One region of the Vagococcus sp. WN80Y genome, then DNA from elsewhere that is predicted to be linked to it. Evidence: riboswitches for the same ligand, from Rfam matches in the RefSeq annotation. Region 1 holds a riboswitch; the other holds the start of a gene.
What was found. A riboswitch is a leader RNA that binds a small molecule or an ion and turns the genes downstream of it on or off. The one in region 1 is predicted to bind thiamine pyrophosphate.
Positions count from the first base shown of each region.

Region 1 (5,736 bases):
AGTGGTGCTTCAAATGATACATGTTGATAAATTATTTACAATTAGATGAGAGTCTCAAATCAAAAATAAATTGGGTGACAGCCATCCAATTAGCCTCTGGGGAAGTCACATTCTCCAGAGGCTAATTGTGTTACCTCCCCTTTTTCGACTACCACATTAAATAATCCAGCCTATTTCCACTTTTTTACTTTCTTCACTAGATTCACAACACTCCCCTCCGTGTTAAATAACACGCATTAGTGTATAATGTTTTTAGAGAACTTTCATGACTTTTACCAAAAAAAGTAACCACATTGATTGAAAAGTGATCGGGTAAGCAGTTATTAATACCTATTATTGGGAGGAAATTAATGGTTTCATTACTTAAATACACTAAAAAATACCGAAAAGAAATTATTCTTGGGCCATTTTTCAAATTTTTAGAGGCAGTTTTTGAGCTATTATTACCTATTTACATGGCCCGTTTAATTGATAATGGTATTGCTAAAAATGACCCTAATTATGTCATTAAATCAGCAATGACAATGATCGCTATGTCAGTTATTGGCTTAGTTTGTGTCATGATTTGTCAATACTATGCCTCAATTGCCTCACAAGGCTTTGGAACAGAATTACGCAAGCAATTGATGAAAAAAATCAATACCTTGTCTCATCAAGAGCTAAATGATTTTGGAACAGCCACTTTAATTACTCGCATGACCAGCGATATTAATCAACTTCAACTTGCTTTAGCAATGCTGATTCGTTTAGTCATCCGAGCTCCTTTTTTGAGTATTGGCTCCGTTGTCATGGCTTTTTATATCAATCCTAAAATGGCTTTAATCTTTGTTTTCTCCTTGCCAGTGTTCTGTCTAATTCTTTTTTTTATGATGAAAAAAACAGTGCCACTATTTAAAAAGGTTCAAGAAAAATTGGATCATTTAAATCAAGTGATTCAGGAAAATCTTAGTGGGGTACGGGTTATTCGTGCTTTCGCGCAAAAAGAAAATGAACGACATAAAATGGTTGATACTAGCGATAATTTAGCTCAAGCTTACACGCGAGTGGCGAATATTTCCGCGTTGTTAAATCCTGCTACAACCTTTATTATGAACGCATCCATTGTGGCTCTGCTTTATTTTGGTGGGCTAAATGTCAACACTGGTGCTATGGGGCAAGGTGAAGTATTAGCATTAATTAACTATCTAATTCAAATGCTCTTAGCCTTGATTGTTGTCTCAAACTTAGTCGTTATCTTCACTCGAGCTTCTGCGTCCGCGGAGCGAGTAAATGAAATTTTTAACGCCGAAGTCAGCATTCAAGACCATTCTGATAAAGAGTTACTTCCTATCGACTCAGCAGCTCCTCTTGTGTTTAAAAATCTGAGCTTTCGCTATAGCGCAAAAAGCGGGCTAGCCTTAGAGGCCATTGATTTCGCCTTAGAAAAAGGCGAAATGTTGGGTATTATCGGCCCAACAGGAAGTGGAAAGAGTACTCTAACGCAATTAATTCCGCGTTTTTATGAAGCAACCCAAGGAAGCGTTCAGCTCTTAGGTCACAACGTTAAGGATTATGCCTTAACTGATTTACGCAAAAAAATTGGTATCGTGCCACAAACGAGTGTCCTCTTTACGGGTACTATTCGCGATAATCTTCAATGGGGAAAACCCGAGGCAACTGATGAGGAGTGCTGGCAGGCGCTTCGGACTTCTCAGTCGTATGATTTTGTCAAAGCCTTGCCAGAACAGCTAGATACGCCAGTTTTAGAAGGTGGAAAAAACTTTTCAGGAGGGCAACGGCAACGGTTAACTATCGCTCGAGCTCTAATTAAGCACCCCCATTTTCTGATTTTGGATGACTCCCTAAGTGCTCTAGATTATCAAACTGACTTTGAATTGCGCCAAGCACTACATCGGGATTTGACCGATACAAGTTTAATTATTGTCTCTCAACGAGTTAGTTCTGTCCAACAGGCTGCCAAAATATTAGTTCTAAAAGATGGCCAACAAGTGGGACTGGGAACGCACGACCACTTAATGGCTCATTCAGAAGTTTACCAAGAAATTTTTGCCTCACAACAAGAAAAGGAGGACGAGTAAATGCGTAATAAATCAAGCAACTCAACTCCTTTCAAACGCTTTTTACCATACTTAGCCGTTTATAAATTGGAAATTACTGGTGCCTTATTATTAGGTATCAGTGGTGGGACCGCCACGGTTATTATGACTTACCTGACTGGTAAAGGGATCGACACCATGATTGGCGAGGGGCAGGTCAACTTTAGTGCCTTAATGCGAATTTTATATTTATTAGCGGGAATTTTATTGGTTGCCTCTCTTTCCCAATGGCTTGTGCAACTGCTCGGCAATTGTATGTCCTATAAGGCTGTTGCAGAGTTACGAAAAGACACGTTCTATCACTTAAATAATTTGCCAATTAATTACTATGATCAGACCGCTCACGGCACTATTATCAGCCGTTTTACCAATGATTTAGATTTTGTTTCTGAGGCTTGCGTCGCGATTTTCAATACACTTTTTTCTGGCATGACGATCGTGGTCATCTCCTTATTATCCATGCTGATTCTCAGTCCGATTTTAACTATCGTCGTCTTGATTGCCACGCCATTGATATTTTTGGTCACATGGGTGGTGGCACACACTAGTCAAAAACGCTTCTCTGCCCAGCAAAAAATCGTCGGTGAGATCTCCGGCTTTGTCAATGAAGTTATTGGAAACCAAAAAATCGTTAAAGCCTTCCAACATGAAGAGGTCTCGCAAAAAACCTTCGATGCAATGAATAATAAACTATTAGTTGAAGGTCAAAAAGCTCAATTCGCTTCTTCTCTGACTAACCCACTCTCTCGATTTATCGACCACCTTGCTTACGTTTTTATCGGGCTAGTTGGCGGCTTGCTCGCGCTTAAAGGAACAGGCAATCTCAGTGTTGGAATGATCTCTAGCTTTACGATTTATTCAAGTCAATTTTCGAAACCTTTTATCGAATTATCAGGCATTACCACTCAAATTCAAACAGCTTTAGCAGGACTTGAACGAACGTTTGCGATTATTGATGAGCCGTCTGAAACACCAGACTCGCCGAACGCGTTAGGTTTAACCCAAGCTAAAGGGGCTATCAGCTTTAGGAATGTTTCCTTTTCTTACGTTCCTGACAAACCCTTGATTCAAGGGCTGAATTTGGAGGTACAGCCTGGTGAGACTGTTGCTATTGTCGGTAAAACTGGTGCTGGAAAGTCTACTTTAGTTAATTTATTGATGCGCTTCTATGATATTAATGAGGGCAGCATCGAAATTGACGGACAGTCAATTACAGCCTACACTCGCGATTCTTTGCGACAAGCTTTTGGCATGGTTCTACAGGATACATGGCTCTTCGATGGGTCGATTCGAGATAATCTCACCTTTGGACGACCAGAGGCTCGAGAGGAAGACATCATCGCAGCGACTCAGGCTGCCAATATTCATTCCTTTATCAAGAAATTGCCACAGGACTATGATACCGTTATTGGCAGTGCTGGCATCAAAATTTCCGATGGGCAGCGACAGCTTCTAACAATTGCTCGAACGATGATTTCTGAACCGCCTATGTTGATTCTTGACGAGGCCACTAGCTCTGTTGACACATTGACCGAGCAAACGATTCAAGCAGCTTTCCTAAAAATGATGACGGGTAAAACAAGCTTTGTCATTGCCCATCGCTTGTCCACAATCCGCGAGGCTGATACTATCCTCGTAATGGACAATGGTCAGATTGTCGAAATTGGTCGTCATGAAGACTTACTTAAAAAGCCAAACGGGTTTTATAGACAGCTCCATGAATCACAGTTTTCAGAAGAATAACCAAAAAGCCCTTTTCCGAAAATGGAAAAGGGCTTTTTACGGTATTATTTTACTTGATTTACTGGTGAAATTTTCTCACCGGCCATATACAGTTGCGGCATTTTAATGGCGATTGCAACAGCAATAATCGCGGTGACTGCTGCTGTTGCCAAGCCACTCGCCCCATTCATTACCAATGAGAAAAGCAAAGGACTCATGCCACCAAAGGCATAGGCTCCCCAAAATACAACGCCTGCGACAAAGTGCCAAAAATAACGAGCCACACTTCCAACTAAGGTGGCAGCAACAATAGAACCAAGTAACTGACTACGATTGCCAGTTTTAACTGCTTGAACGATTTTATCATGATACACGCCAGCAAATCCGGCAAAAGTAAAGGCCAGTAAATACTCAATCAAGACTTGAATGACACTTAAAAAATAGACTTGTCCTGTTAAAAAATGCAATAACCCCCAAATCAATCCAGCATATAGTCCAGGCATTGTGCCCCGACGCATCGCGTAGATCGTTAAGGGAATCATCCCTAATGAAACTGAAAAACTGCTACCTATTCCGATTGGAATCAATGAAAGTACGATAGCTAAAGCAGCAACTACTGCTCCTTCAATCCAAACTAATAAGCGTTTTGACGTCATAAAAAAACTCCTCCTTAAATTTGTATAGAACAAAGGCCATACAACAAAGGAGGAGTAGAATAATATATTCTGCTCCATCACAATCCCTACGTAAGTATCAACTCAATCAGGTTCGAAGGGTCCAAGCTTGCGCTTAATCTCAGCCTTTTCAGGCACCCCTTTGTGATGGTAAGTTCTATTTAGTTGTGTAATATCCCTATCACTCCCACATAATAACAGTGTTTTCATGATATGTCAAACGCTTGGAATTGCTTGTGGCAGTCGCTTTTTTTGAATGACTCTCGTTTTCCCCTACCTCTAAGCTTATTGCCAAAATCCCTGATGAACTTCCGCTATCGCTTCCTCAAGTTCTGGAAATGGCCCAATTACTGTGACCTCTTTTTGACCTCTAGCTAAAACATCTCGGCAAGGCAAATCGAAGGTTGGATTTTGTTCATCACTACCAGTTAAAGCTAATAGACGCTTTTCAGTCATACCATAGACAATCGTCCCTACATTTGACCAATAAATCGCTCCTGTACACATCGCACAAGGCTCAGCAGTTGTATAGAGAACACACTCTGCCAGAAAAGCTTTGCTATATCGTCTCGACGCTTCCTGAACTAACGTCGTTTCAGCATGACCCGTACAAACGTGCTCAGTCACCTCAATATTCTCTTGTTCTAAAATAATTTCTCCCTGATTATTAACTAATAAAGCTCCAAAAGGCGTATTACCATGCTTTCTAGCCTCTTTCGATAAGTCAATACAACGAGTTAAATACGGAATATGTTGAGTCATTTTACTTCCTCTTTTCATTTTCTCTGATTTGTTCGATACTTATCCATTATACAGTAACTCATCCCCTCAAAAAAGGCTTCAGCTAAATAGCCATATTACTATGCGAATATGGTAGACTGATGATAACCGTCTAACAAGGAGGAACAGCATGTCAATCGTATATGAAGTTAACAGCTTTATCTATCAAGGAGCAGGTGGCAATCCTGCCGGAGTCAAACTAGTAACAGAGACCGATAACCTGTCAGACCTAGAAATGCAAACTATTGCAGCCCGCTTAGGTTATGCAGAAACTATCTTTGTAGCGCCTATAAATCAAACCGAGTTTAACTGTCGCTATTTTACCCCCTTAGCTGAAGTTCCTTTGTGTGGTCATGCAACAATCGCGGCTTTTCATTTACTAAATCATCTGCAATTACTTGTAGAAAAATATCAAACCATCCATACTAAAGCGGGTTCTTTTGCGATATCTTTATCAGAGGATG
Region 1 covers NZ_JCAQHY010000170.1:28,330-34,065, forward strand. The annotation lists gene AC5KOD_RS17860 (ABC transporter ATP-binding protein) at 351-2,078, shown strand; gene AC5KOD_RS17865 (ABC transporter ATP-binding protein) at 2,079-3,839, shown strand; gene thiT (energy-coupled thiamine transporter ThiT) at 3,884-4,474, opposite strand; TPP riboswitch at 4,541-4,644, opposite strand; gene AC5KOD_RS17875 (nucleoside deaminase) at 4,778-5,254, opposite strand; gene AC5KOD_RS17880 (PhzF family phenazine biosynthesis protein) at 5,403-5,736, shown strand, end outside.

Region 2 (5,736 bases), on a different contig from region 1:
GACATTTTAAAAGTAGCAATAGTGGTTGAAGAAGATAAGATACTGACTTATTTAGATCGGCAAATTGTTGGGAATAATCAGGGATCGATTACAAGTCAGATTGTTATTGAAGCTTATAAAGATAGCTATAAACGATTCATTGGCCCGGCAATTGAGCGGGAAATTCGCAATGAATTGACTGAGAAAGCAGATGAACAAGCTATTTCCATTTTCGGTGAGAACTTACGTAATCTATTATTACAATCGCCGTTAAAGGGAAAGGTCGTTTTGGGATTTGATCCAGCGTACCGCACAGGCTGTAAGTTAGCGATTGTTGATGAGACTGGAAAAGTCTTAGGTATTCAAGTGATTTATCCTCACAAGCCAGCCAATGAGGCCAAGCGTAAACAAGCCGCTATTGATTTCAATCATTTGATTGAAACGTATCAAGTCGAGATGGTGGCGATTGGAAATGGAACTGCTAGTCGAGAATCAGAGCTTTTCGTGTCTGAACAACTTCGTCAGATTAAGCGAGAGGTTTATTATGTGATTGTTAATGAAGCTGGAGCATCTGTTTATTCAGCCAGTGATATTGCGCGTCAAGAATTTCCTCATTTGCAGGTAGAGGAGCGAAGTGCTGTCAGTATTGCTCGTCGTTTACAAGATCCCTTAGCGGAGCTTGTTAAGATTGATCCAAAAGCAGTTGGAGTTGGTCAATATCAACATGATGTATCTCAGAAACATTTAGCTGAACAATTAGATTTTGTGGTTGAAACGGCGGTTAACCAAGTGGGTGTGACAGTTAATACTGCGAGTCCAGCTTTACTGCAGCATGTTTCTGGTTTAAATAAAACAACCGCTCAAAATATTGTCAGTTATCGCGAAGAGAACGGTGCATTCACTAGTCGACCGCAACTAAAAAAGGTGCCTCGTTTGGGACCTAAAGCGTATGAGCAGGCAATTGGTTTCTTGCGAATTCCTGAAAGTAAAAATATTTTGGATAATACAGGTATTCACCCAGAGAGCTATGGAGTAGCAAAAACAGTTTTAGCAGAGGCTAAGGTTGGGGCGAAGGAACTAGGAACAGCTGATGCCAAGGTAGCGTTAGAACATCTTAATACGAATCAAGCTGCGGCTCAATTAGAGGTTGGGAAAGAAACGTTGACGGATATTATTGCTGGATTGATTCAACCGGGACGCGATTTGCGTGATGAAATGCCGGCTCCACTGCTGAGACAAGATGTGTTAAGCATGGAGGATTTAAAACCAGGAATGGAGCTTCAAGGGACGGTTCGCAACGTAGTTGATTTTGGAGCTTTTGTGGATATTGGAGTGAAGCAAGATGGGATGGTTCACATTTCAAAGTTAAGTAATAAATTTGTTAAACATCCGACAGACGTTGTAGCAGTTGGAGATGTTGTCACAGTTTGGGTTGACGAGGTTGACCTTCGCAAAGGGCGAATTGCTTTAAATATGTTGGGACCAGCCAAAGAGAAAGGATAGAAGGGTATTGATGGTTTTCAGTCATGCACTGTACGAGGAGTTCGATTATCTTGAAGAGATAGATGATATCGAAGAATTAACTGATGACCGTTTGCAAGAATTGGTGGAGTTAATCTCCACCAATGAATTCGATCGACCATTTAAGCATCGTGCTTTTTTAAATAGTCGGTTGCGAACAACGGGTGGAAGGTATCATTTAAATACCCATAATTTGGATTTTAATCCAAGAGTTTACGAACGATATGGCATGGAAGAATTGATTAATGTAATTAAGCATGAATTATGTCATTATCACCTTCATCTTGAAGGGCGGGGCTTTCAGCATCGGGATGCGGATTTTAAAAATTTATTGAAAAAAACTGGTGGAAGTCGATTTGTTAAACCATTAGAAGAACAGAAGCCAGAAAATTATCACCAATACGAATGTTGTAAATGTCATAATTTGATTTTACGCAAACGTCGAATTAACATACGTAAATATAGTTGCCGCTGTGGTGGTCAATTAAAACATTTATAAGGATGCAAGTTAGGTAGTTTAAGAGTGGCTTGCATTCATAATGAGTTAATGGTTATTGCAATTTGAAGCCTCTTAGACCTGTTTAGGGTCTTTTTTTGTTTGATAAAAGGGACTGCTAATCTAGTTAAATCGCTTGCATGCCATCTGACTTCGTGCTATTGTGAAGGTAATTGAATAGTTCAACCACTAGGGGGGCGAGGCTGAAAGTAATCTACGACTATCAGCGAGCTGAGATAGGTAATTACCTGACCCTTAGACCTGATCTGGTTAATACCAGCGGAGGAAATGTGGCAGCTAACTAACTGTTTTTTAGCTATATAAATAGTAGCGATATAGTTAGTTATTTAGGTACAATAGACCCTAAGATGCCCACTTTCTGAATACGAGAAAGTGGTTTTTTGGGTTCTTTATGCGGACATTTTTCAAGGGGGACTAGTCAAAATAATCCATAAAGGAAGAGATTTGATGAACGAATTTGATTTATTGACTAGAATGAGAAGGCAAAGCCCTTTGGTTCATAATATGACGAACCAGGTTGTTGCTAATCATGTTGCAAATGGCTTATTGGCAATAGGAGCTGCGCCGATAATGGCCTATGCTAAGGAAGAGGTGGCTGTTATTGCACCGCAGGCTAGTTGTTTGGTTTTAAATATTGGTACAATAACGACGCCTGTTTTAGAAGCGATGCTGATAGCTGGTCGTGCGGCCAATGAACACGGTATACCAATTGTATTGGATCCAGTGGGAATTGGTGCAAGTCCATACCGTGGTGAAGTCGTAACAAAATTGTTGGCAGAGTTGTCGATTACGTTAATTCGTGGAAATGCTGGTGAAATTGCGCAATTGGCTGAAGTTCCATGGAAAGCTCGTGGTGTTGATAGTGGTACTGGTGATTATTCAATAGCTAAAATGGCGGAAAAGGTGGCACTGGTCAATGAGTGTGTAGTTGCTGTTAGTGGAGAAACAGATTGGGTCAGTGATAGTAAGCGGTTAGTCAGTATCTCGAATGGCGACTCGCTTATGACTCGTGTTACTGGGATGGGCTGTTTGCTGAGTGCGGTTTGTGGCGCCTTCATCGGTAGTCATCAGGATGCTTTTGAAGGAACAGTCGCAGCTCATATCGTTTATGGGATTGCGGGGGAAAAAGCGGCCAATAACACACAATTACCTGGAAGTTTTAACGAGAATTTCATTAATCAATTGGATTTGTTAAGTGAAAAGGATCAAATTCTAATCAAAGCAAGCTGGGAGGAAATGGAATCATGACAATAGCTCAAGCATGTACAATTGCTGGCTCTGATAGTGGTGGTGGTGCAGGAATTCAAGCGGATATTAAAACATTTCAAGAACGACAGGTCTTTGGGACGTCGGTAATTGTTGCAATAACAGTTCAAAATACTTTAGGTGTGACAGGTGTCTATCCTACCCCCATAAAGGCTGTTAAAGAACAGCTTCATGCAGTATTTTCCGATTTTGATTTGAGAGCAGTCAAAACTGGCATGCTAGTTGATGAGACTTACATGAAAGCTGTGTCTGAGTTTTTATTGGATTATCCAAAGGTTCTTCTGGTAGTTGATCCGGTGATGATTGCAAAAGGAGGTGCGTCACTTATGGCAGAACAAGCAATGACAATGATGAAAGAGTCTTTAGTTCCATTGGCGACGTTAATTACCCCCAATTTGCCTGAAGCGGAAGAATTAGTTCAGTATTCAATTGAAACAGAAGTAGATATGATAAAAGTGGCTCGTGATATCCAGACGATGGGAAGTAAAAACGTGTTAATTAAAGGGGGACATGCACAACTGAATCTTGCTGAGGCCCGTGACTATTTATTGTTGGCAGACGGGAGTGGCCACTGGTTAAGTGGCCCAAGATATGAGACGAAAAACACTCATGGGACTGGCTGTACCTATTCAGCCTGTATTACAGCGGAGCTAGCTAAAGGAAAATCAGTTCTTGAAGCGGTCGAAGTTGGTAAAGCGTTTATAGATGCGGCGATAAGCGATGATTTGGAACTTGGTCATGGACAAGGGCCAACTAATCATTGGGCATATGGTCGGAGGGAGAGGGAAAATGAAGCAAACAATTAACTGGCAGCGTGCTTTAAAGGTTTATTTTATTGCGGGAACACAGGATGTGGCAGATGGAAAGTTCCTCCCTTTGTTAGAATCTGCAATTGAAAGTGGCATTACGTGTTTTCAATTGAGAGAAAAGGGTCAAGGATCTTTGAAAGACCCAATGGCGGTCAAAAAATTAGCCAAAGTGTGTCAACGACTCTGTAAGCAGGGGGATATCCCGTTTGTTATTAATGACGATGTCGCTCTGGGAATTGATCTTGGGGTAGATGCTGTTCATGTGGGACAGTCAGACAAGCCAATTAGTCAAACACTTGCAGAGGTTAAGCCTTATGGAATTGATGTCGGCCTGTCGATCAATACTTTAGCACAATTTGAGGCGGCCTGTAAGCTCCCAACTCTTGACTATGTTGGAGTTGGCCCAGTTTTTAAAACACAATCGAAAGCGGATGCTCAACCAGTTGTCGGCCTTTCTTTATTAGAAACTGCAGTACAATTAAATCCGTCACTACCTAAAGTGGCAATTGGTGGGATTGGGTTGGCTAATGTTGGACAGGTTAGAGAAACAGGAGTAGATGGAGTGGCGGTTATTTCAGCTATTACTGATAGCCAATCAATGGCACAAACAATTCAACTACTTGGAGGGCAAAAATGAAGAGAGAAATTGTATTAGTGACGGGATCAAGTCGAGGCTTAGGACGGGCAATCGCGTTAGAATTTGGAAGGCAAGGCTATTTTATTGTGGTTAACTACGTTAAAAATCGTGAGCTGGCCGAAAAGGTTGTTGCAGAAATTGGTCAGGAACATGCGGTGGCAATACAAGCAGATGTGCGTGATTTAGTTGAAGTTAACCAAATGGTGGCACAGGTTAAAGAACGTTTTGGCACAATCACAGTGTTAGTGAACAATGCCTTAGTTGATTTTCAATTTAATCCGTTAACCCAGAAGGCATTATCAGATATTAGTTGGGAAGACTACGAAAATCAATTTGCTGGTGCGATGAAGGGAACGCTTAACACTGTTCAGAGTGTCATGCCAGATATGATTGAGAAACATTTTGGTCGAATCATCCAGATAGGAACTAACTTGTTTCAAAATCCAGTAGTTCCTTATCATGAATATACGACGTCGAAAGCGGGCTTATTAGGTATGACGCGGAATATGGCAAAAGAGCTAGGCAGTCACCAAATTACGGTCAATATGGTATCAGGTGGTTTGCTACAAACAACAGATGCATCGGCAGTGACAACTAAAGAAGTATTTCAGTTAATAGCTGAAAGTTCTGCTATGAAGAAAGTGACTACACCAGAAGAAGTAGCAAAGGTAGTAGCCTTCCTTGGATCAGTGGGTGCAAGTGGGATTACAGGACAAAATATAGTGGTTGATAGTGGCTTGACTTGGAATTAAATGACTGATAATGAAAAGGACAGCGATTAGTTTGTAGCTAACCGTTGTCCTTTTTATATCTTGCTTTTAATTATAAGTTAACTTATAATAAGTTTATATATTATTAAAGGAGTGTTAAAAATGGAGTTATCTTTTCAGTTGAAAATGAATGCTACAAGTAGTCAAGTGTGGGAGTATTATGAAAATCTAGATAAATGGTTTTTGTGGGAAAAGGACTTAACAGCTATTTCTCTTGAAGGTGAGTTTATTGCAGGG
Region 2 covers NZ_JCAQHY010000007.1:21,985-27,720, reverse strand. The annotation lists gene AC5KOD_RS01665 (Tex family protein) at 1-1,482, shown strand, start outside; gene AC5KOD_RS01660 (SprT family protein) at 1,493-1,999, shown strand; TPP riboswitch at 2,178-2,302, shown strand; gene thiM (hydroxyethylthiazole kinase) at 2,465-3,265, shown strand; gene thiD (bifunctional hydroxymethylpyrimidine kinase/phosphomethylpyrimidine kinase) at 3,262-4,089, shown strand; gene thiE (thiamine phosphate synthase) at 4,073-4,729, shown strand; gene AC5KOD_RS01640 (3-oxoacyl-ACP reductase) at 4,726-5,481, shown strand; gene AC5KOD_RS01635 (SRPBCC family protein) at 5,602-5,736, shown strand, end outside.
Region 2: linked by a shared signal. The riboswitch ahead of thiM (hydroxyethylthiazole kinase) and the one ahead of thiT (energy-coupled thiamine transporter ThiT) in region 1 are both predicted to bind thiamine pyrophosphate.